3 regions of the Kaistia sp. SLG-1 genome follow, and region 1 is predicted to be linked to each of the others. Evidence: predicted binding sites of a transcription regulator. Region 1 holds the regulator's gene; each other region holds the start of a gene.

Region 1 (7,712 bases):
AAGACGCGGTCGGCGAAGGAGTTGGCGACCAGCGTGTCGGCGAGCTTCTCCTGGCCGGGGATCCGGAACAGGTTCGACGTGTGCCAGAGCTTGCCGGCCTGTTCGGTCAGCGCCTGCACAAGGACCGGGTTGGCATGGCCGAGCGTGTTCACCGCGATGCCGGCGGAGAAATCGAGATAAGCGTCCCCGTCTCGCGTAAAGACCCAGGCCCCCTCGCCTCGCTCGAACTCGAGCGGTGCACGCGCAAAGGTGTCAAAGAGGCTGGACGAGGTCTTTTTTACGCTGCTATCGGGGGCGTTCATATCCCCTCCTTCGGATGAAACCACGGAAATGGGTGCCAAAAATCAAAAGTGCCACCCGAGGCCGACGCGCCGGGCAGCACCTTTTTGCGTTGCCCTTATATCACGGTCGTGACGTTTTGTGTCAATGAAAACGGCGGCGGAGGGGCCTCGGCGGCGGCTAAGCGATTGACCCGACTCACGGTTCGGGGCCGAGACCGCAAGTTGGGGAAAACGCAAGGATCCACATCTAGGATTCCTGCCGACTCTTGTCACCGAGTCAGGCCATATAGTATCTTAATAACCGTTAAGATACGAAATATCGAGCCGGTACCTCCCCCTGACCCAAGTATCGCGTTCAAAGTCGTCATGCCCCCTGGCCGACGACCGCGACAGGATTCCGGGTATCGCTCCGACCGACAAGGACACGCTATGACTTGGACGGACGAACGGGTTGAGTTGCTGAAGAAGCTCTGGACCGACGGTTTGAGCGCGAGCCAGATCGCCTCGGAGCTTGGCGGCGTAACGCGCAATGCGGTCATCGGCAAGGTACATCGGCTGAGCCTGTCGGGTCGCGCCAAGCCGGCTTCGACGCCGGTGGCTCGCGCCCGCAAGCCTGCGACGACCAGCAATGGCCGATCCGCAACGACGGGCCGCCCCAATCCTGTCAGGCCGCTGGTGGCGGGCAATACCGCGCTGAAGCCGCTCGGCCAGATCGTGCCGGAACCGCGGCGCATGCCCCGCCCGGCCGGCTCGGACGACGTCGTCGTGCCGATCAGCCTGCATGCCACGATCCTCACGCTCACCGAACAGACCTGCAAATGGCCGATCGGCGACCCGAGCACCGAGGATTTCCATTTCTGCGGCCAGCGGTCGAACTCCGGCATTCCCTACTGCGAATATCATTCGCGCGTCGCCTACCAGCCGGTGCATGACCGCCGCCAGAAGAAGGCCGTCGGCGCCTGATCGCGCCGGCCTGACGCTGGCTCCGGCGCCTGGCGCGCCGACGAGACCAGCCGCAATCCCGGCCGTGCCGTCCTCCATCGAGGCGCACGGCCGATTTGTTTTCCGGCCTCCCCTTGCCAACAACAGAAAGCCGCGCCGGGATTCTGTCCCGCACGCGGCTTCTTGTTCTTTAGCTCTTGAAGGCGGATCCGAAGCTCGCCCCTCACCTCTCCCTGAGGGAGAGGTCGACGCACGAAGTGCGGCGGGTGAGGGTTTACGGTCTATCCGGAGGGTTCCCTAAACCCTCTCCCGGACCTGCGGTCCGACCTCCCCCTCAGGGGGAGGCGAAGGCAGGAGGTGGTCCTCCCCGGAAGAAGCCGTGCCGGAGGCAGCCACGGCAGCCCCCCGGACTATCTCGCATCTGGCGACCCTCCCTCAAGGGGAGGGTTCACGCGGAGTGGTTGCCTCAGGCCATCGCGAACTGGTCGTCGAAGGAATAGCCGGAGCCGCGCACGGTGCGGATCGGATCCTTGACGCGGCCGCGGTTCACCGCCTTGCGCAGGCGGCCGATATGGACGTCGACGGTGCGCTCGTCGACATAGACGTCACGACCCCAGACCCCATCCAGCAACTGTTCGCGTGAAAACACGCGGCCGGGGCTCTTCATCAGATATTCGAGCAGGCGGAACTCGGTCGGGCCGAGATGCAGCTCGCGCCCCGAGCGGCGGACGCGGTGCGTCTCGCGATCGAGCTCGATGTCGCCGGCGCGCAGCAGCGTGGCGATCACCTCGGGCCGCGAGCGGCGCAGGATCGCCCGCACGCGCGCCATCAGCTCCGGCACGGAGAACGGCTTGACGACATAGTCGTCGGCGCCGGTGGCGAGACCGCGGATGCGCTCCTGCTCCTCGCCGCGGGCGGTGAGCATGATCACCGGCAGCGTGCGCGTGGCGTCGCGGGCACGGAGCCGGCGGCAGAGCTCGATGCCGGAGATCCCCGGCAGCATCCAGTCGAGCAGCAGCAGGTCGGGCACGGTTTCGAGGAGGCGCATCTCGGCGTCATCGCCGCGCGGCACGACCTCGACCGTGTACCCTTCCGCTTCCAGATTGTAACGGAGGAGGAGGCTCAGCGCCTCCTCATCCTCGACGATCATAACGCGTGGCGTCATTCACGAATTCCTGGGGTGTGGCTGACGATACCGTCAGTTCTTCTCATAGTTGACGGCAGTCGTGCTCGACTCGTCCTGCTTCGGGCGGTCTTCGGCGAGCACCTGGCCGGTGACGACATAGTAGACCGTCTCGGCGATGTTGGTGGCGTGATCGCCGATGCGCTCGATGTTCTTGGCGCAGAACAGGAGATGCGTGCAGAAGGTGATGTTGCGCGGATCTTCCATCATGTAGGTCAGAAGCTCGCGGAAGAGCGACGTGTACATGGCGTCGATTTCTTCGTCGCGCTTCCAGACTTCATAGGCCTGGTCGACGTCGCGGCTCGCATAGGCGTCCAGCACGTCCTTGAGCTGGGTCAGCGACAGCTCCGCCATGTGCTCGACGCCGGTGTTGAAGCGCTTCGACTGGAGCTGGCCATCGAGCGCCATGACGCGCTTGGCGATGTTCTTGGCCAGATCGCCGATGCGCTCGAGATCGCTGGCGATGCGCTGCGCCGCGATGACTTCGCGCAGGTCCATCGCCATCGGCTGGCGCCGGGCGATGATCATGATGGCGCGCTCTTCGCATTCGCGCTGCAGTGCGTCGAGCTTCTTGTCGTCGGCGATCACCTGCTTGGCGGTGGCCGTGTCGACCCGGATCAGAGCACCGACGGCAACGTCGACCAGGCGCTCCGCCATGCCGCCCATCTCGGCGATGCGGCGGGCGACGTCATTGAGCTCTTCGTCGTAGCGGGAAACAATATGTTCGGACATCTCGTGCTCCTACGTCCGCCCGGCCTCAGCCGAAGCGTCCGGTGATGTAGTCCTGGGTGCGCTTGTCGCTCGGCGACGTGAAGATCTTCGTCGTCTCGTCGAACTCGATCAGCTCGCCGAGATACATGAAGGCGGTGTAGTCGGAGACGCGCGCCGCCTGCTGCATGTTGTGCGTGACGATGGCGATCGTGTAGTCGGTCGTCAGCTCGTCGATCAGTTCCTCGATCTTCGCGGTCGAGATCGGATCGAGCGCCGAGCAGGGCTCGTCGAACAGCACGACTTCCGGCCGCACCGCGATGGTGCGGGCGATGCAGAGGCGCTGCTGCTGGCCGCCCGAGAGGCTGAGGCCGCTCGAATGCAGCTTGTCCTTGACCTCGTTCCAGAGCGCGCCGCGCGTCAGCGCCGCCTCGACCCGGCCGTCCATCTCGGAGCGCGAGATGTTCTCGTAGAGGCGGATGCCGAAGGCGATGTTCTCGTAGATCGACATCGGGAACGGCGTCGGCTTCTGGAACACCATGCCGACGCGGGCGCGCAGCATGTTGCGGTCCTGGTCGGGGTTCAGCACGTTCTGGCCGTCGAAGATCACCTCGCCCTCGGCGCGCTGGCGCGGGTAGAGGTCGTACATGCGGTTGAGGACCCGCAGCAGCGTCGACTTTCCGCAGCCCGACGGGCCGATGAACGCCGTGACCTTCTTCTCGTAGAGCGGCAGGTTGATCGTCTTCAGCGCCAGGTTGTCGCCGTAGAAGAACTTCAGATTACGGATCGAGATCTTCTCGGCCATGCCGGCCGTGTTCATCGCGGTCTGGGTCATTTGGAAGCCTTGGGGCTGAGGAAGGCGCGGGCGACGATGTTGAGTGCCAGCACGGTAAAGGTGATGAGGAGGGCGCCGGTCCAGGCGAGCTTCTGCCAATCCGGATAGGGCGACAGCGCGAACTGGAAGATGGTCACCGGCAGCGACGACATCGGCGCGTTGAGGTTGGTGCTCCAGAACTGGTTGTTCAGCGCCGTGAAGAGCAGCGGGGCGGTCTCGCCGGAGACGCGGGCGATCGCCAGCAGCACGCCGGTGACGATGCCGGACATCGCGGCCTTGTAGGCGACGTGGCGGATCATGACCGAGCGCGGCAGGCCGAGCGCCGCGGCCGCTTCACGCAGCTGGTTCGGCACCAGGTTGAGCATGTCTTCCGTGGTGCGGACGACGACCGGGATCACCAGGATGGCGAGGGCGACCATGCCGGCGAGCGCCGAGAAGTGGCCCATCTGGACGACCATGACCTCGTAGACGAACAGGCCGATGACGATCGAGGGCGCCGCCAGCAGGATGTCGTTGATGAAGCGGACGATCGTCGTCAGCTTGTTGTTGCGGCCGTATTCCGACATGTAGGTGCCGGCGAGGATGCCGATCGGCGTGCCGATGATGACGCCGCCGAAGGTCATCAGGAGGCTACCCCAGATGGCGTTCAGCAGGCCGCCGGCCGAGCCGGGCGGCGGCGTCATTTCCGTGAACACCGCCAGCGAGAGGCCGCTGAGGCCCTGGTAGAGCAGCGCGCCCAGGATGAGCACCAGCCAGGCCAGGCCGAAGGCGGTGGCGCCGACGGAGAGCGTCAGCAGGACGGCGTTGCCGCGCCGGCGGCGGCGATAGATCGCCTGGGCGGCGGGCGTCGAGGCGGCTGAATATCCGGTTGTGCTGAGAGTGCTTGCCATGGTCGCGCGCCTCAATTGCCGGCTTTGACGTTCATGCGCAGCAGCAGCAGGCGCGCCGCGGCGAGAACGATGAAGGTGATGACGAAGAGGATCAGGCCGAGCGCGATCAGCGACGAGGTGTAGAGGTCGCCGACGGCTTCGGTGAATTCGTTGGCGATCGAGGCCGAGATGGTCGTGCCGGGCGCCATGATCGAGGCGGAGATCTTGTGGGCGTTGCCGATGACGAAGGTGACGGCCATCGTCTCGCCGAGCGCGCGGCCGAGGCCGAGCATGATGCCGCCGATGACGCCGACGCGGGTATAGGGCAGCACCACCTTGGTGACGACTTCCGACGTCGTGCAGCCGAGGCCGTAGGTCGCCTCCTTCAGCACCGGCGGAACCGTGTCGAACACGTCGCGGGTGATCGAGGTGATGAAGGGCAGCACCATGATCGCCAGGATGAAGCCGGCGGTCAGCACGCCGATGCCGTAGGGCGGGCCGGCGAACAGGCCGTTCAGCACCGGGATCGGCGCGAACACGTCGATCAGGAAGGGCTGGATGTTGGTCTGGAAGAACGGGGCGAAGACGAACAGGCCCCAGATGCCGTAGATGATCGAGGGGATGCCGGCGAGCAGTTCGATGGCGACGCCGATCGGACGCTTCAGCCAGGGCGGGCACAGCTCGGTCAGGAAGATGGCGATGCCGATGCCGACCGGCACGGCGACCAGAAGCGCGATGATGGACGTCACCACCGTGCCGTAGATGGGCGCGAGCGCGCCGAATTTCTCGGTGACCGGGTTCCAGGACTGGGAGGTGAGGAAGCCCAGGCCGAAGGTCGAGAGCGCCGGGATCGAGCCGTGGATCAGCGACAGGATCACGCCGCCGAGAAGCAGCAGGACCAGCGTCGCGGCGCCGAAGGTCAGTCCCCTGAAGGTGGCGTCTCCGGCCCTGAACCGGCGCATGCGTTTCAGCTTGGCATCATCCATGCCGGCGCTGGTCACGCCCGTCATCGCTGCATCGACCATGTTGTTTTCCCGGTTCCGCATACGGAGCCAATATTTGTCACGAGGAAGAAGAGGGGCAGCGCGCCCCTCTTCCTGATCAGCTCGGCTTAGTTGGCCGCGAAGACCGGCTTGCCGTCGGCGCCAAGGATGTCCTTGGCCCAGGTCGCCTTGATGTTGGCGACGACCGCGTCCGGCAGCGGGATGTAGTGCAGCTCTTCAGCCATCTTGTCGCCCTTGTCGTAGGCCCAGTTGAAGAACTTGAGGGCTTCGGCGACGTCGGCCGCGTTGTCCGGCTTGGCGTAGACGAGGATGAAGGTGGCGGCGGTGATCGGCCAGGAGGTCGCGCCGGGCTCGTTCGTCAGCAGGACGTAGTAGCCGGGAGCATTGGCCCAATCGACGTTGGCGGCGGCGGCGGCGAAGTTGGCCGCGTCCGGAGCAACCGTCTGGCCGTCCTTGTTGACGAGCTTGGCGTAGGACATGCCGTTCTGGGCGGCGAAGGCATACTCGACGTAGCCGATCGAACCCTGGGTCTGGCCGACATTGGCGGCGACGCCCTCATTGCCCTTGGCGCCGAGGCCGACCGGCCATTCGACGGCCGAAGCAGCGCCGATCTCGTCAGCCCAGGCCTTCGAGACCTGCGACAGGTAGGTCGTGAAGACGAAGCTGGTGCCCGAACCGTCCGAGCGGCGCACGACGGCGATCGCGATGTCCGGCAGCGTCAGCGACGGGTTGAGCTTCTTGATCGCCTCGTCGTTCCACTTGGCGATCTTGCCCTGGAAGATGTCGGCCAGCGTCTGGCCGTCGAGGACGAGCTCGCCGGGCTTCAGGCCGGGGACGTTGATGATCGGAACCACGCCGCCGATGACGGTCGGGAACTGGACCAGGCCGGCCTTCTCGAGCTCTTCCGGCTTCAGCGGAGCGTCGGAGGCGCCGAAGGTGACCGTCTTGGCCTTGATCTGCTTGATGCCGCCGCCGGAACCGATCGACTGGTAGTTCATGCCGATGCCGGTTTCCTTCTTATAGGCATCCGCCCACTTGGCGTAGACCGGATACGGGAAGGTCGCGCCGGCGCCGGAGATGTCGGCGGCCTGGGCCGAACCGAGGCCGATGGCGGCGGCGAAAAGGCCGGCGGCGAGAGCGAAGTTCTTGAGTTTCACCTGACGTCTCCCTGACGAAGGTTCGGGACTTGCGGTTGCTTGTCCCCGCCGCAGACGACCGGGACGCGAGGGGACCGTAGAGGTCACACGTTATGGTTCTATGACAGTCCCATTACTGTTTTGTGACAGTGCAAGCCCCTGTAATCACTTCACTTTCTCAAGAGCCATCGAATCCGGCACCGCAAGTTGCGTGGTGAATGCGACAGTGAAGGTCGACCCCTCTCCTGCCCGGCTTTCGATCAGAAGCCTGGCGCGGTGCCGGTTGAGGATATGCTTGGCGATGGCGAGGCCGAGCCCGGTGCCGCGCTGGGCGTGGCTCGCCTGGATGTCGGCGCGATAGAAGCGCTCGGTCAGCCGCGGCAGGTGTTCGGCCGGGATTCCGGCGCCGAAATCGCGCACCGAGACGACCGGGCCGCCGCGCCCGCCGACCGCCGGGATCGCCGTCACCAGCACGCGCTTGCCGGAGCGGCCGTATTTGCAGCCGTTCTCGATCAGGTTCTGGAAGACCTGCACCAGCTCGTCGCGATCGGCCGGCACCACCAGCGGCGTTTCCGGCAGGTTGGTTTCGATCGTCACGCCGAGATCGCGCGCCAGCGGCTCCAGCGCGTCGACGACACCGCGAATGACGCGGGAAACGTCGACGGGCGTCTCCGGCCGCATATGCGCCTTCATCTCGATGCGCGACAGCGACAGCAGGTCGTCGATGAGCCGGCTCATCCGGGTCGCCTGGTCG
Region 2 (7,712 bases), 2.4 Mb from region 1:
GACGGGCATGACCTTTGGGACACACTCGCGGAGGTTTCGGGAGGTTTTTCCCGGCTGGACCGCATTCGCCGCACACAGCTATGACCGACTCAGCTAAGCATCGTCTCAGCGTTAAGGAGACGTTAAGTGTTTGATTCGGCGGTCTACTACGTCCAGCCCAATGAAGACCGGGGCTTTGCCATCATGAGCCAGACAGGCTCGCTCATCGGCGCCTTCTCGTCGCATGACGTGGCGCTTTCCATGGCCAAACACCTCGGCAATTCCGCCGCCGAACTCGGCATGGCGGCGCGCGTCTTCGAGCGCTCGGACGACGCGCATGAGACGCTGGTGTTCGAACGCTGGCCGATCCGCCTGGCCGACCTCCCCTGGGACGCCGTCACCGACTGAACCGCCCGCTACGCGGGATCGCGCACTACCCCCTGCCCCGCCGGCTTGACAGCCACGCGCCGATCTGGTGAATGGCGCGCCCGCAGCGAGCAGGAGGCGCCTCTTCCATGGACATCTCGACCGTCGCCGCGCATTGGGAAGCCAATGCCGAAGCCTGGACCCGCCAGTCGCGCGCCGGCTATGACGTCTACCGCGACGCGCTCAACACGCCGGCCTTCCTCGCCATGCTACCGCCGATCGCGGGCCTCGACGGTCTCGACATCGGCTGTGGCGAGGGTTCCAACACGCGCCAGCTCGCCGGCCTCGGCGCGCGCATGACGGCGATCGACATCGCGCCGACCTTCGTCCGCCATGCGCGCGAGAGCGAGGCGGCCGATCCGCGCGGCATCGACTATCGCGTCGGCGACGGCATGGCCCTGCCCTTCGCGGAAGCGCGCTTCGACTTCGCCACCGCCTTCATGTCGCTGATGGACATGCCGAACCAGTCGGCCGTTCTCGGCGAGGCGCGCCGCGTGCTGCGGCCGGGCGGCTTCCTGCAGTTCTCGATCCTGCATCCCTGCTTCGTGCCGCCGCGCCGGCGCAACATCCGCGACGCGACGGGCGAGCCCGTCGCCGTCGAGGTCGCCGATTATTTCGAGACGATCGACGGCAAGGTCGAGAGCTGGTGGTTCTCCTCGCTCCCCGCCGCCGAGCGCGCCAAGGTCGAGCCCTTCCACGTCCCGCGCTTCCACCGGACGCTGAGCCAATGGGTCGAGATGGTCGTCGGCGCCGGCCTCGTCATCGAGGCGTTCGGCGAGCCGCGCGCGAGCGTCGACGCAGCGGCGGCCGAGCCCATCATCGCCGACACCCGCGTCGCGCCGATCTTCCTGCACATAAGGGCACGAAAGCCGGGTTGAGGCAGGGCGCCGATCTGGTGAATGGCGCGCCCAGATGAAGAAAGGGGCGCCCTTGGGCGCCCCTTGACTGGGTGAGGGCCGAAAGCCGTTTACATGCCGAGATCGGCACGAAGTTCCGCCCTGGCCTCCTCATAGGCCTTCTCGAAATCGGCATCGTGTTGCAACTGGATGGCGATAACCGCCCCGGAGATGCGCCCCATCTCGATGTCGGACGGGTAGTGAATCCCCGCCACGACCCGGTTGTGGCCGTACTCCCAGGCGCGTGCCATGATCTCAGCGCGCTTCTCCGGAACCATGTCGGACAGGATGATGCCCATCATCGTTCCAACGGTCGTGTGACCCGACGGCCAGGAGCCGGAGGTCGTCGGCTTGACGATGGGCTTGACGAGATCGCTGAGCATATGGGGGCGCGGACGCTTCCAGACATCCTTGGCCGGATCAACGACCGCGCCTTCCGTCGCCGCAACGCGCTCGAAGAAGGCATCGACCTTCGGCAGGGCGTCCTTGGTGAATTTCGGCCCCATGACGTCAGCGAAGCGCCAGACATTCTCTTCGGCATCCGCCTTGGCGCGCGCCTCCATGTCCGGTGTGCGCGTCACCTGCAGTCTCAGCACTTCGGCGATTTCAGCCTTGGTCTCCGCTGAATCGTTGGCCGGCGGAGGCGGCAGGATCATCGTCAAATCGACGTCCTTGGCGGTGAGGAAAGGCTTGGCGTCCTCGGCATTCGCGGCAGTGCCGACAACGAGAAGGAGGAAAAGCCCGGCGAAGGGGGCAAGTTTCTTCATGGAGGCTGGATCCTGACAGAGAAAGCAAGCAAGGCGCCGATCCTCGTTCGGCATGATAACAAGCCAATGACAGTCCCTGTGGTGGGCGCGTAGGCCGGAGTGACGCCGCGAGCTGGGTGCTCGCGTGAGCGAAGCCTCGAAAGAGGATCCAGCAGAGCACCCCGGCTTGCGGCGAGGTTGGCGGGATCAAAGCGCGCCCGGGACCCTCCTTCGAGGCCCGGCTTCGCCGGGCACCTCAGGATGATGGTTGAGTCCTGGCACTGCGGTTCGAGAGCCTGTTGTGACGCGTGCTCTGAGGGAGCCCTTACGGCCCATTTCTCCGCTCAGCCATCATCCTGAGGTGCTTCGCGTGAGCGAGGCCTCGAAGGAGGGTCCAGCAGGGCCCCCCGGCTTGCGGGTTGGTGAGTCTGGCGCGCTCAGCCGACCCTCTCCATCCATTCCGCCACCGCCTCATAGGCGGCGATCGTCCCCGGCGGCGGGGTCGGCACGCCGATGAAGCCGTGGTTGACGCCCTGGACATGCCTATAGGTCACGGCCACGCCGGCCGTGGCGAGGCGGGCGGCGAAGAGCGCGCCGTCCTGCGCCAGCACGTCATAGGCGGCCGTCACGATCAGCGTCGGCGGCAGGCCGGCGAGATCAGCGAGGTCGGCCGCGAGCGGCGAGCAGCGCGGATCGTTCCATTGGTCGGGATCCGGCGCGTAGAGCCCACGGAACCACAGCATGTCGGCCGTCGAGAGGCCGACGCTGCCGTCGCCGAAGGCGCGATAGGATTCGCCGACGCCGATAGCCGTCATGTCGGTCACCGGATAGAAGGCGATCAGGCCGGCCGGCTGCCGCCCGCGCTCGCCGATGCCCGGAAGCACGGCGGCGATCGCCAGCGTCGCGCCGGCGCTGTCGCCCGCGACGAAGACGCGGTCGGGATCGGCGCCGAGCCCCTCCGCCCGCGCCGAGAGATCGGCGAGCGCCGCGTCGGCGTCGTCGGGCGCGGCCGGAAAGGGATGCTCGGGCGCGAGGCGATAATTGACCGAAACGACGATCGCGCCGGTCGCGATGGCGAGCCGGCGGGCGTTGCGGTCATGCGTGTCGTAGCTGCCGAGCACGAAGCCGCCGCCATGGAAATAGACGATCAGCGGCGCCGCGGCGCTGACGCCAGGCCGATAGAGCCGCGCATGCAGCGGCCCCGCCGCGCCGGCGACCTCGATCGCCTCGACCACGACCACTTCCGGCATGCGGGACGGATTGGCCTGCATCTCCTCGAACATCGCCTTCGCCACGTCGGGCCCGACGTCGGGAAAGGCCGGCCGGGCGCGGCGCGCCTTGACACCCTCGACGAGCAGCGAATGCAGCGGTTCCGTCGGGGTCAGGTCAGAATTTGCCATATTTCAGATAGGCCTCTTGTGGGTCCGTGCCCGCGAGGATCGCGGTGCGTACGCGGTTTTCCGTGGCGATCGCCGTCTCCGCCCGCTCGACTACCTCGCCGAGATGTTCGGCCGGAATGCGGACCAGCCCGTCGCGATCGCCGAGGAAATAGTCGCCCGGACGGATCGCGATGCCGCCGATCTCGATCGGCACCTCGGTCGCCACGGGCAGCCAGTGTCCGACGATATCACGCGGGGTGAAACCACGGCACCAGGTCTGGAAGCCCATCTCCAACAGGAAATTCACGTCGCGGGCGTAACCGTCGACGATGCAGCCGCGCACGCCCTTGTTCTTCAGCGTCTCGGCCGAGAGCTCGCCCATATGCGCGACGATCCGGTCGTTCGGCTGCGACACCCAGATCGAGCCGGAAGGCGCCTTGGAGAGGAGCCCCGTCCAGGCGAGCAGGGTCTGGTGGCCGTCGGCATGGGGATCGGCCCGCCCCTCGATGGTGAAGGCAGGCCCGGCAAGCGCGCGCTCCGGCAGGATCGGCCTGAGCTCGGCCGGCAGCGTGAAATCGCGCAGCCCCATGGCGCGCATGACGTCATGCACGACGCCGGTGTAGCACGCCTCCAGGCGCGCGGTCAGATCGGTCAAGTTGTCCTCCCCCCACTCGCGATTGTCAGACCGGCAGGCAGGCCGGTCCGATGGGCTCGAAGCTCTTGTAGCCGAGCACGAATTCCTGGTGCGCGAGCTCTTCCGACTTGGTGCGCCCGCCCTGCCCGAGCCCGACGACGAGATCGTGGATCTCGCGGCCGACCGCGTCGAGGCTCGCCTTGCCCTCGATGATCCGGCCGGCGTCGACGTCCATGTCGTCCTCCATCCGCCGGTAGGTCTCGGGATTGGCGCAGATCTTCACCACCGGCGAGATCGCCGATCCGACGACCGAGCCGCGGCCGGTGACGAACAGCACGGCATGGCTGCCGCAGGCGATCAGCTCGGCGATCTCGGCATTGTCGTTGATGTTCGGGAAGCCGAAGCGCACCTCGCCGTCCGGCACCACGTCGAGCAGATAGAGCCCGCCATGCGGCGGGATATCACCTGGCTTGATCAGGCCGGAAATCGGCGAGGCGCCTGACTTCGCATAGGCGCCCATCGACTTTTCCTCGATCGTCGTCAGGCCGCCCTCGGCATTGCCGGCGGCGAACGAGCCATAGCCGAGCGTCGCATAATAGCGCGCCGCCTTGGCGACGGACTGCTCGAGGATCATGCCCAGTTCCGGCGTCACGGCCCGCGCGGCCATGATGTGCTCGCAGCCGATCAGCTCGCCGGTCTCCTCGAAGATGCACGCCGCCCCCGCCTCGACGAACAGGTCGAAGGCGCGGCCGGCGGCCGGATTTCCTGAGATGCCGGACGTGCCGTCGGAACCGCCGCAGACGGTGCCGATGATGAGCTCGCTCGGCTCCATCGGCACGGTCGGCGCGGCGTCGAGCGCGGCGCGCTGCTCGGCGACGAAGGCCCTGCCCTCGTCCATCGACTTGCGCGTGCCGCCGGTCGTCTGGATGACAATGGTCTTCACCGGCCGGCCGCTGTCGCGCACCTTCTTTTCCAGCGCGTATTTGTTGAAGCTCTCGCAGCCGAGTGAGATCAGGAGCACCGCGCCGACATTCGGATGGGTGCAGAGGCGCTCCATCATCCGCTCGGCATAGGCGTTGGGATAGCAGCCCGGAAAGCCGATGACGTGGACATCGCGCTCGCGGAAGGGAATCGCGATCTCGCGGGCGACGTGATGGGCGCATTCGACGAGATAGGCGACGACGACCGTATTGCGGATGCCCTTGCGGCCGTCGCTGCGCAGCCAGCCTTGCATGGTGGATGTCCGGGCCAAGGCCGGCGGGACGGGCGCGGCTTCCGTTGCGATCGCCATGCTCATCGGCCTGCCTCCGCCTCGTTCGCGTCCATCAAATGATAGGTCGGCGTGTAGTCGCTCTTGACGTTGTGGACGTGCACCGGCGCGCCCGCCGCGATCGCCTCGGTCGCGGTGCCGATCGGCGCGCCGTATTTGACGATCTTCTCGCCGGCCCGGATCGGCCGCCGCGCCAGCTTGTGACCGAGCGGCAGATCGGCGGCGAGCGTTACCGTCGCGCCCCCCACCGCGATCGACGAGCCCGCGCGGATCCGCGACCGCGCGACGAAGACGTTGTCGGCATCCGACAAAAGCAGAAGCCGCGCGTCGGTGCCATCGACTGCGATGGAAGACTCGCCAGCAAGTTGTTGCAAAGGCTCATGATCAGGAAGCGGCATGGCAATCGGGCTCTGCTCAAATATCCGTCTCTCGATAACCGAGCTATCGGATCGAGCGGACAAAAGAAACAAAAAATTTTTTATTGCTAGCCGATCGAATACGCGCTTATCGTTGCGGCATGCCCAAGCTGAAACGAGCCACACTTGCCGAGCAGGCCTATGAGGAGTTGCGGAGCCAGATCGTCTCCGGACGCCTGCCGGCCGGCCAGCGCCTGCTGGCAGACCAGCTGGCGGGCGAGCTGATGATCAGCCAGACGCCGGTCAAGGAAGCGATCGCCATGCTGGCGCGGGACGGCCTGGTCGAGGGCGCCTCGCGGCGCGCCTCGGTCGTCCGTCACTTCACGCCCGAGGACATCCGCGAGATCTTCGAGGCGCGCATGCTGGTCGAGCTGGATGCGCTCGGTCGCGGCATCGCCTCGGGCCGCGCCACGCCCGATTTCGTCGCCCGGCTGCGGGCGATCTTCGAGGCGCATATGGCGGAGGTCGGCAAGCAGAACAGCGATGCGCTGGTCGACGCCATCCGCCTCGACCGCGAGTTTCACGAGCTGATCGTCCAGCTCGGCGCCAACGACACGATCGCCAGCTGGCATCGGGTCATCCAGCGCCAGACCCAGACGATCCGCAATTTCACGCTGAAGAGCTACTCGCTGGAACGGACGCGGCGGGAACATTCCGCGATCGTCGAAGCCGTGGCGAAGGGCGAGGCCGAACAGGCCGTCGCAGCGCTCCGGGCGCATCTGCTCGCGAGCCGCGACGCCATGATGTCGCGCGAACCCGGGGAGTTTCCGGTCCGCGCCTGAGGGCGGACGACACTGAAGGTAAGGCGCGATGTCGGAGGAGGACGTCGTCGGGGGAACAGCAGCACCGGAGAACCGGGCAATCCCTCGACACGGGACTGCGTGACTGAACCAGTGGGAGGAAACCACATGAGGACCTTGAAGAAGGCCGCCCCGATCCTGGGCGCGGCACTGCTGGCGACGATGATGGGGGCGAGCGGCGCCAGGGCCGACGGCGAGAAGGTGGCGGTCGATCTGACGACGCTGACCTCGCCGTTCTGGACCTCCTACAACCGCTACATCGTCGAGGAAGCCAAGAAGCAGGGCGTCGACCTGCTCGAGCCCTTCAATTCCGAGTTCGACACGGCGAAGCAGATCACCGGCGTGCAGAACGCGCTATCGCTCGGCGCCAAGGGCATCATCTTCTCGCCCTTCGAATCCGCCGCCGCCGGCTCGGTCCTGAAGGCGGCCGAGAAGGCCGGCGCCAAGGTCGTGGCGGTCGACGTCGCGCCCGACAACGGCCCCGTCGCCATCGTCGTGCGCGCCAACAACCTCGCCTATGGCGAGAAGGCCTGCAAATTCATCGGCGACCACGTCAAGGAAGGCCCGGTCGTGCAGATCATGGGCGACCAGGCCTCGATCAACGGGCGCGATCGCGGCAACGGCTTTCGCGAGTGCATCACCAAGAACTATCCGAACCTGAAGCTGCTCGAGATCCCGACCAAGGCCTGGTCGGGTGAAGACGCCGCCGCCGGTCTCGACGCGCTGCTCAACGCGCAGCCCGACCTGAAGGCGATCTACATGCATGCAGGCGGCGTGTTCCTCGCGCCGACGCTGCAGACGCTGAAGCGCAAGAACCTGCTGAAGCCGGCAGGCACGGAAGGCCATATCGTCATCGTCTCGAACGACGGCATCCCGCAGGAGTTCGACGCCATCCGCAAGGGCGAGATCGACGCCACCGTTTCGCAGCCGGCCGACCTCTACGCCAAGTACGGCATCCAGTATCTGAAGGAAGCGATCGCCGGAAAGACCTTCGCGGCCGGCCCGACCGACCATGACAGCACCATCCTGGAGGTGCGTCCGGGCGTGCTGGAAGACCAGCTCTCGGCGCCGTTGGTCACCAAGGAAAACGTCGACGACAAGGCCTTCTGGGGCAACCAGCTCTAAGGGCATCGAGGGTTCGGGAGGTCCGCCTCCCGAACCCTTTC
Region 3 (7,712 bases), 880 kb from region 1:
CGCAGCCAGCATCATCGATTACCATTGCGACAGTTGAGCCACGCTGACTTTCCGAATTGAATGGGAGGGTCTCTTGCGGGGTAAGATCGGGATGCCCATATCGCATGAGCACCCGAGGGCTTGTCGACCGGCGGAGCCGAAGCGGTTCTGACGCCGGACGACGGAAACGGGGGTTTCGCGGCACAGAGTCCGCGGATTTATTGGTTCGGAGAGGGAGTTCGATGGCAGATTTCGACAATCGCGTCTCACCGTTTGGCGCAGCGCGTGCCGAAACCGGTGTTATCGACCAGGGCCTGCGCAGCCACATGCTGCAGGTTTACAATTACATGGCCATCGGCCTGATGATCACCGGCGCCGCGGCGCTGGGGATGTTCAAGCTGGCCGTCACGAGTGATCCGTCGCAGGCCGTGGGCCAGATGGCGAACGGCCTGATGCTCACCAGCGTCGGCGCCGCCATCTATTCCGGCCCGCTGATGTGGATCCTCGTCTTCGCGCCCGTCGCGCTCGTGTTCTTCCTGTCGTTCAGCATCCAGCGGATGCAGACCTCGACGGCACAGCTCGTGTTCTGGGGCTATGCGGCGCTGATGGGCGTCTCGCTGTCCTCGATCTTCGCCGTCTACACGGCGCAGTCGATCACGCAGGTGTTCTTCATCACCGCCGCCACCTTCGGCGCGATGAGCCTCTACGGCTACACGACGAAGCGCGACCTGACCGGCATGGGCTCGTTCCTGTTCATGGGCCTGATCGGCATCATCATCGCCTCGATCGTCAACATCTTCGTTGGCTCGTCGGCGATGGGCTTCGCGATCTCGGTCCTCGGCGTGCTGATCTTTACGGGCCTCACCGCCTATGACACGCAGAAGATCAAGGAAATGTACTATGTCGGCGATGACGGTACCGTCGCCGGCCGGAAGGCGATCATGGGCGCGCTGACGCTCTATCTCGACTTCATCAACCTGTTCCTGATGCTGCTGCGCCTGTTCGGCGACCGTCGCTAAGACGGGCATCAACACGGAAACGAAGGGCGCGGCCGAGGCCGCGCCCTTTTTTTGTCGCCCACCCTTTCTATCGACTGGTCCCGACGAGACTGCCGATGCCCGCTGCCGCCGACGACCTCCGGATCCGCCCCGTCGCTCCCGACGATCTCGCCGCCATCACGGCGATCTATCGCCACGCGGTCCTCCACGGCACCGCCAGCTTCGAGATCGAGCCGCCGTCGGAAGCGGAAATGCGCCGCCGGTGCGATGCGCTGCTTGAGGGCGGCCATCCCTATCTGGTCGCAACCGCTGGCGACGAACTGCTCGGCTATGCCTATGCCGGCCCCTATCGCCCCCGCGCCGCCTACCGCTCGACCGTCGAGGATTCGATCTATCTCGCCCCTGGCGCGCAGGGACGCGGCCTTGGCCGCCGCCTGCTGCAGGCGCTGATCGAGGCGGCGACCGAGGCCGGCTTTCGCCAGATGATCGGCGTCATCGGCGATTCCCAGCATCAGGCGTCGATCCGGCTGCACGCCTCGCTCGGCTTCCGCCCGGTCGGCATCTTCGAGAAGGTCGGCTGGAAGCACGGTCGCTGGATCGACAGCGTGCTGATGCAGCGCCCGCTCGGCGACGGCATGAGCACGCCGCCGACGCTGTGAGGGGATTGGTTGTGAGGCTCCGGAGCGGGTTCTGAACCCTCCCCTTGAGGGAGGGTCAAGACCGCCCTTGGCGGTCTTGGGGAGGGGTGCTTCGTCGGACTTGCCGCAAACGGCTGGAAGTCCCCCCTCCCGAAAACGCGAAGGGCGTTTTCGACCTCCCCTCAAGGGGGAGGTTCAAGAAAGGAGGAAGGCCGTCCAACCGACTCCGCCATCCTCCCAAGTATCCTGCCCGATGCGAGCAGGTCCGAAATGCCCTTACTTCACCTCTCCCTGAGGGAGAGGTCGACGCACGCAGTGCGACGGGTGAGGGTTTACGGCCTTACCGGATGGTTCCCTAAACCCTCACCCGGAGCTTCGCTCCGACCTCTCCCTCAGGGAGAGGTAAAGGCAGCAGGCGTATGGCACCCGCCCCGCGCTCAGCCGTGCACGAGCTTGAGCTTGCCGTCGAGCACCGCCATCACCTGGCGCAGGTCATGGCCGCGCTTCATCACATAGCCGCCCGCCGCCACCACCGAATAGGCGCCCTGGCGGTTGCGCAGCTCCGGATCCTTGACGACGCGGAAGAGCGGAATCTCGGAGGAGCGGCGGAAGATGGAAAACACCGCCTTGTCGCGCAGATGGTCGATCGCATAGTCGCGCCACTCGCCGGCGGCCACCATGCGCCCGTACACGCGGAGGATTTCGTTCAGTTCCAGTCGGTTGAAGGCTACGAGGGAGACGGGCTTGGCCGTTTCCGGTGGGGTAAGCGCCAGAAGCGTGGCGCCGCCACCGGACGCCGCCTTATCTTCGCCATCGCTCACGGGCGCCTCCCGTTGCCAGTTGCACCGTCGTCGAAACGTCATGATCGCTCCGTTCCCTTGCGCTGGCAAGCGCACATCAAAGAGGCGATCCCTAGGTTTCGCGCGGTATAATTGCGTGCCGTTCCGGCACCTCACGAATCCGTGAAGTACCTTTCGAAAAATTCACTATTCCGCCCTTTTTCGGCCCGCCACCGGCCGCAAAGGACTGGCAAAAACTTACCATTGCTTCGAACGGTCCGGCTTGGCCCAGACTTCGGAATTTCTCAGCCCCCCAGCCCCCCGGGGTTCTTGGTTGAGCCGGACCACCTTCGACAGCGTGATTTGCATTCCCCTCCCAAAAAGCCCCTGAGGCCGGCATCCCTGCCCGGCCTTTTTCTTTGTCCGCATTTCTTGGCGCAAATGCCAGGCCGCGGGCGATGACTCGCGTCTGCCTTGAATCTCGGGCGCCAACCGGCGATATCACCCCCGCCCCGATGTCCGGGGCCTTGCCAATCACCCTCCCCGGCCCCGCCGGCCGGGACGATGCGTTGCCGGAGTGAAAAGCGTGTCCGAACAGAAGCCCGCCGCCGAGACCCGCTCGTTCGAAGCGGAAGTCTCGCGCCTGCTGCACATGATGGTGCATTCCGTCTATTCCAACCGCGACGTCTTCCTTCGCGAACTGGTCTCCAACGCCGCCGACGCCTGCGAGAAGCTGCGCACGCTGGCGCTCGCCGAGCCGGCGCTGATCGAGGGCGGCGACGCGTTCCAGATCGTCATCGAGGCCGACAAGGACGCGCCAAGCCTCGCCATCGCCGACAACGGCGTCGGCATGGACCGGCAGGAGCTGATCGACAATCTCGGCACCATCGCCCAGTCCGGCACCCGCGCCTTCCTGGAGCAGGCCGGCGACGGCGCCAAGGGCTCGGCGCTGATCGGCCAGTTCGGCGTCGGCTTCTACTCCGCCTTCATGGTCGCCGACAGCGTCACCGTCACCTCGCGCAAGGCGGGCACGGACGAAGCCTGGCGCTGGCATTCCGATGGCAAGGGCGCCTACGAGATCGAGCCGGTCGACTTGGCCGAGGCGCCGGCACGCGGCACCCGCATCGTGCTGCATCTGAACCCCGACAATGCGAGCTATGCCGAGACGGAGACGATCGAGCGCATCGTCACCGCCTACTCCGCCCATGTCCCCGTTCCGATCGTCCTGAAGCTCGCCGACGGCACCGAGGAGCAGCTCGCCGACGGCAGCGCGCTCTGGCGGAAGTCGAAATCCGCCGTGACCGAGGAAGAGTACAAGGAGTTCTACGGCCATGTCGGCGGCCGCTTCGACGAGCCCGCCGTCACCATCCACTATCGCGCCGAGGGGCGGACCGAATACTCGGTGCTGCTGTTCGTGCCGTCGTCGCGGCCGTTCGACCTGTTCGAGCCGGATCGGCGCGGCAAGGTGAAGCTGTACGTCCGCCGCGTCTTCATCACCGACGAGGCCGAGATCCTGCCGCCCTGGCTGCGCTTCGTGCGCGGCGTCATCGATTCGGAAGACCTGCCGCTCAACCTCTCGCGCGAGATGCTGCAGAAGAACCCGGTGATCGAGGCGATCGGCAAGGGCGTCACCAACCGCGTCCTCACCGATCTCGACAAGCTGGCCAATGACGATCCCGCCGCCTTCGCCAAGGTCTGGGAGGCGTTCGGCGCCGTGCTCAAGGAGGGCCTCTACGAGGCGCCCGACCGGCGCGACGCGCTGTTCAAGCTCGCCCGCTTCAAGACGACGACGGGCGGCGACAGCTGGCGCAGCCTCGCCGACGTCGTCGCCGGCTTCCGCCCCAACCAGACGTCGATCTACTACGCGCTCGGCGATGACGCGGCGACGATCGCGGCGAGCCCGCATCTCGAGGGCTATGCCAAGCGCGGCATCGAGGTGCTGGTTCTCGCCGATGCGGTCGACGCCTTCTGGGTGCGCACGGCGCTCGGCTTCGACGGCAAGCCGTTCCAGTCGGTGACGCAGGGCACCTCCAGCCTCGACCTGATCCCGGTGCTGGAAGCCGAGGCGGCGAAGGACGCCGCCAGCGGCGGGAAGCCGGCCTCGGAAGCCGCACTCGCCGCGCTGACCCAGCGGCTGAAGCAGGCGCTTGGCGACAAGGTGGTCGAGGTACGCGGATCGAACCGGCTGGCGACGAGCCCCGCCTGCCTCGTATCGCCGGAGTTCGGTCCCGACCGCCAGCTCGAGAAGATCCTGGCGAGCCGCGACGGCGCCGGCGGACGCTCCGCCTCGATCCTGGAGCTCAACCCCTCGCATCCGCTGATCGCCGGCCTCGCGGCCCAGGCGGCCGCCGGAGGGGCTGCGGAGAAGAAGGTCGACGAGGCGGCGGCGCTGATCTACGGCCTCGCCCGCATCCTCGACGGCGAGGCGCCGGACGAGCCGGCCGCCTTCGCCAAGGCGCTGGCGGGCCTCATGGAGAAGAATCTGGGCTGAATGCCTGGCCTATAGCGGCGGGTTCCAGCGAGCCCCTCACCCAGCCCTCTCCCGCCCGCGGGAGAGGGCTTTTGGACGGCGCCCTGCATCGATCTCGAAGCCGGGACGACAGGCACAGGCGATCTCCCTCGCCCGCTTGCGGGAGATGGTTGGGGTGAGGCTCGTTTTGGGGTCTGGCCCGTAATTCAACGCGAGCCGCGTTGTGCCCGAACCTCTCCCTCAGGAGACCTTCGCGCAACACCATTTTCATCGCGCTGATCGGATCGTGCCACCCTCCGCCGTCATCCCGGCGTAGGTCGGGATCCAGACACTCCGGCCTGTGGCCGATAGGCTGATCCAAGCTTTCCTGGCCAGTGTTCATGGGCCCCGGCCCCCGCCGGGGCGACGGTGCCCTGCCCATCGGCCGTGGGCTGCACGGCGACCATTCGGTGCTGTGCAAAGGTCTCCTCAGGGAGAGGTTAGGGCACAACACGGTTCGAGCGAGGAAATCGGACTCGCGTGCTGAAATACGGGCCAGACACCTAGGATCGGACGCCGAGGACGCTCCGAAGCGGCGCACTCACCATTCCGCGCCCTTTTCGATGAAGGCGGCGCCGAGCATCTCGCCCGGCTCGCCATCCACGGTCTCCGCCTGCAGCAGGATGGCGCAGCCGTCAGCCTCGGCCTGATTGTATTCGCTCATCGGCAGGTCGACCTTGGTCGGATCGCCGCGCCACATGGCGATCGGCCGGAGCTTGGTGACGACGTTGTAGTAGCTGAGCGTGCGGTCCTGGTTCTCGCCCTTGCGGATCGGCACGTCGACATGGCGCTTGTAGAGCGCCAGCCAGATCGTCCCCTTGCGCGATTTCGGCGCCGTCGGGTCGCCATTGCTGCCGATCGAAACCTGGAAGGAGTCGCCGGTGGTGCTGATCCCGATCGGCACGCTCAGCGGCTGCTCGGCCTTGAGCGCGGCCTCGATCGCCGTGCGATCGCTGCCGACGACATGGGTGCGGCCGTTGACGATCAGCTGCGGCGTATAGATCTGGCGATCGCCTCGGGCATTGGCATAGGCCTTCTGCCGCTGCGTGAATTCCTTGCGCGCCAGCGTGTCCTTCCAGCCGAGATAGTCCCAGTAATCGACCGGCAGCGACAGCGCCACGATGTCCGGACGCTTGGCGAAGTCCTCCAACACCTCATCGGCCGGCGGACAGGATGCACATCCCTGGCTGGTGAAGAGCTCAAGGACAGCCGTCACCGGATGCGTCGGAACCGGGACTGAGTCGGCCGAGGCCGAAAGGGCTGTCAGGATGCACGCGCCGATCGCCAGGGCGACCCAGCCGGATTTTCGAACAAACATGCCTTGCAACTTGTCCTGATCATCGCAGCGCCCGCCACTCGCGGCGCGTGTCGACGCAAACCTTAAATCCCAACCCCGTCCCAAGCCATTCAAATCGGGGTGACCTTCCGTGAGAACGGTGCCGTTCCCGCCCGGCGCACACAACAAAAAGCCGCGCCGCTGCTTCGATAAGCAGCGGCGCGGCCGATCACGAAAAAACGATCCAGGGGTGCCTGAAATCGCTTAGGCGACGAGGTTCCGGAGCACGTATTGCAGGATGCCGCCGTTCTTGAAGTAGTCGAGCTCGTCGAGCGTATCGATTCGGCAGAGCAGCGGCACAACCTTCTTCGAGCCATCGGCGAAGGTGATTTCCGCGTCCAGCATCTGGCGCGGCTTCAGATCGCCGGCGATGCCCTTGATCGTCACCGTCTCATCGCCCTTGAGGCCGAGCGTCTGCCAGGAGGTGCCTTCCTCGAAGACCAGCGGCACGACGCCCATGCCGACCAGGTTCGAGCGGTGGATGCGCTCGAAGGACTGGGCGACGACGGCGCGGACGCCGAGCAGGTTGGTGCCCTTGGCGGCCCAGTCGCGCGACGAGCCGGTGCCGTATTCCTTGCCGGCGAAGACGATCAGCGGCGTGCCCTCGGCCTTGTACTTCATGGCCGCGTCGTAGATCGGCATCTCGACGCCGTCCGGCTCGTGCAGCGTGAAGCCGCCTTCCTTGCCGCCCAGCATCTGGTTCTTGATGCGGATGTTGGCGAAGGTGCCGCGCATCATGACTTCATGATTGCCGCGACGCGTGCCGTACTGGTTGAAGTCGACCACGGCGACGCCGTTGTCGGAGAGGTACTTGCCCGCCGGCGAGGCCGGCTTGATCGAACCGGCCGGCGAGATGTGGTCGGTCGTGATCGAATCGAGGAACAGGCCGAGCACGCGGGCGTTCTCGATGTCGGTGATGGCGCGCGGCTTCTGCTGCATGCCGACGAAATAGGGCGGGTTCTGCACGTAGGTGGACTTGTTGTCCCAGGCGTAGGTCTCGCCCTGCGGAACGGCGATCTTCTGCCAGTTCTCGTCGCCCTTGAACACGTCGGCGTACTTCGCCTGGAACATCTTCTTGGTGACGTTCTCGCGGATGAAGGTCGCGATTTCCTGGTTCGAGGGCCAGATGTCCTTCAGGAAGACCGGCTGGCCGTCGGAACCGGTGCCGAGCGGCTCGGTCGCGAGGTCGATCTGCAGCGAGCCGGCGAGCGCATAGGCGACGACCAGCGGCGGCGAGGCGAGGTAGTTCGCCTTGACGTCCGGATTGACGCGGCCTTCGAAGTTGCGGTTGCCCGACAGCACGGCGGCGGCGACCAGGTCGCCCTGGTTGATCGCGGCGGAGATGTTCTCCGGCAGCGGACCGGAATTGCCGATGCAGGTGGTGCAGCCGAAGCCGACCAGGTTGAAGCCGAGCGCGTCGAGGTCCTTCTGCAGGTTGGCGGAGGCGAGATACTCCTCGACCACCTGCGATCC

Evidence for each region. Region 1 encodes PhoB, which activates phosphate uptake and scavenging genes when phosphate is short. Its sites were predicted from a motif close to TGTCATNNANCTGTCAT; they were not measured.
Region 2: AC6HZP_RS14385 (acid phosphatase) is a predicted target of PhoB. The motif match lies at 2,124-2,140, and genes of this name have one in related genera.
Region 3: AC6HZP_RS24025 (DUF2794 domain-containing protein) is a predicted target of PhoB. The motif match lies at 2,462-2,478, and genes of this name have one in related genera.

The regions. Positions count from the first base shown of each region.
Region 1 covers NZ_AP048544.1:813,673-821,384, reverse strand. Annotated here, with positions in the region: gene AC6HZP_RS03695 (aspartate aminotransferase family protein) at 1-302, opposite strand, end outside; gene AC6HZP_RS03690 (GcrA family cell cycle regulator) at 711-1,244, shown strand; gene phoB (phosphate regulon transcriptional regulator PhoB) at 1,690-2,388, opposite strand; gene phoU (phosphate signaling complex protein PhoU) at 2,422-3,138, opposite strand; gene pstB (phosphate ABC transporter ATP-binding protein PstB) at 3,164-3,949, opposite strand; gene pstA (phosphate ABC transporter permease PstA) at 3,946-4,839, opposite strand; gene pstC (phosphate ABC transporter permease subunit PstC) at 4,851-5,804, opposite strand; gene pstS (phosphate ABC transporter substrate-binding protein PstS) at 5,930-6,979, opposite strand; gene AC6HZP_RS03655 (ATP-binding protein) at 7,124-7,712, opposite strand, start outside.
Region 2 covers NZ_AP048544.1:3,167,709-3,175,420, forward strand. Annotated here, with positions in the region: gene AC6HZP_RS14375 (hypothetical protein) at 127-387, shown strand; gene AC6HZP_RS14380 (class I SAM-dependent methyltransferase) at 495-1,283, shown strand; gene AC6HZP_RS14385 (acid phosphatase) at 1,373-2,068, opposite strand; gene AC6HZP_RS14390 (alpha/beta hydrolase) at 2,485-3,447, opposite strand; gene AC6HZP_RS14395 (RraA family protein) at 3,434-4,081, opposite strand; gene AC6HZP_RS14400 (UxaA family hydrolase) at 4,107-5,294, opposite strand; gene AC6HZP_RS14405 (UxaA family hydrolase) at 5,354-5,800, opposite strand; gene AC6HZP_RS14410 (GntR family transcriptional regulator) at 5,848-6,528, shown strand; gene AC6HZP_RS14415 (sugar ABC transporter substrate-binding protein) at 6,655-7,671, shown strand.
Region 3 covers NZ_AP048544.1:5,193,428-5,201,139, forward strand. Annotated here, with positions in the region: gene AC6HZP_RS24015 (Bax inhibitor-1/YccA family protein) at 222-998, shown strand; gene AC6HZP_RS24020 (GNAT family N-acetyltransferase) at 1,094-1,636, shown strand; gene AC6HZP_RS24025 (DUF2794 domain-containing protein) at 2,053-2,436, opposite strand; gene htpG (molecular chaperone HtpG) at 2,981-4,885, shown strand; gene AC6HZP_RS24035 (DUF1223 domain-containing protein) at 5,445-6,221, opposite strand; gene acnA (aconitate hydratase AcnA) at 6,444-7,712, opposite strand, start outside.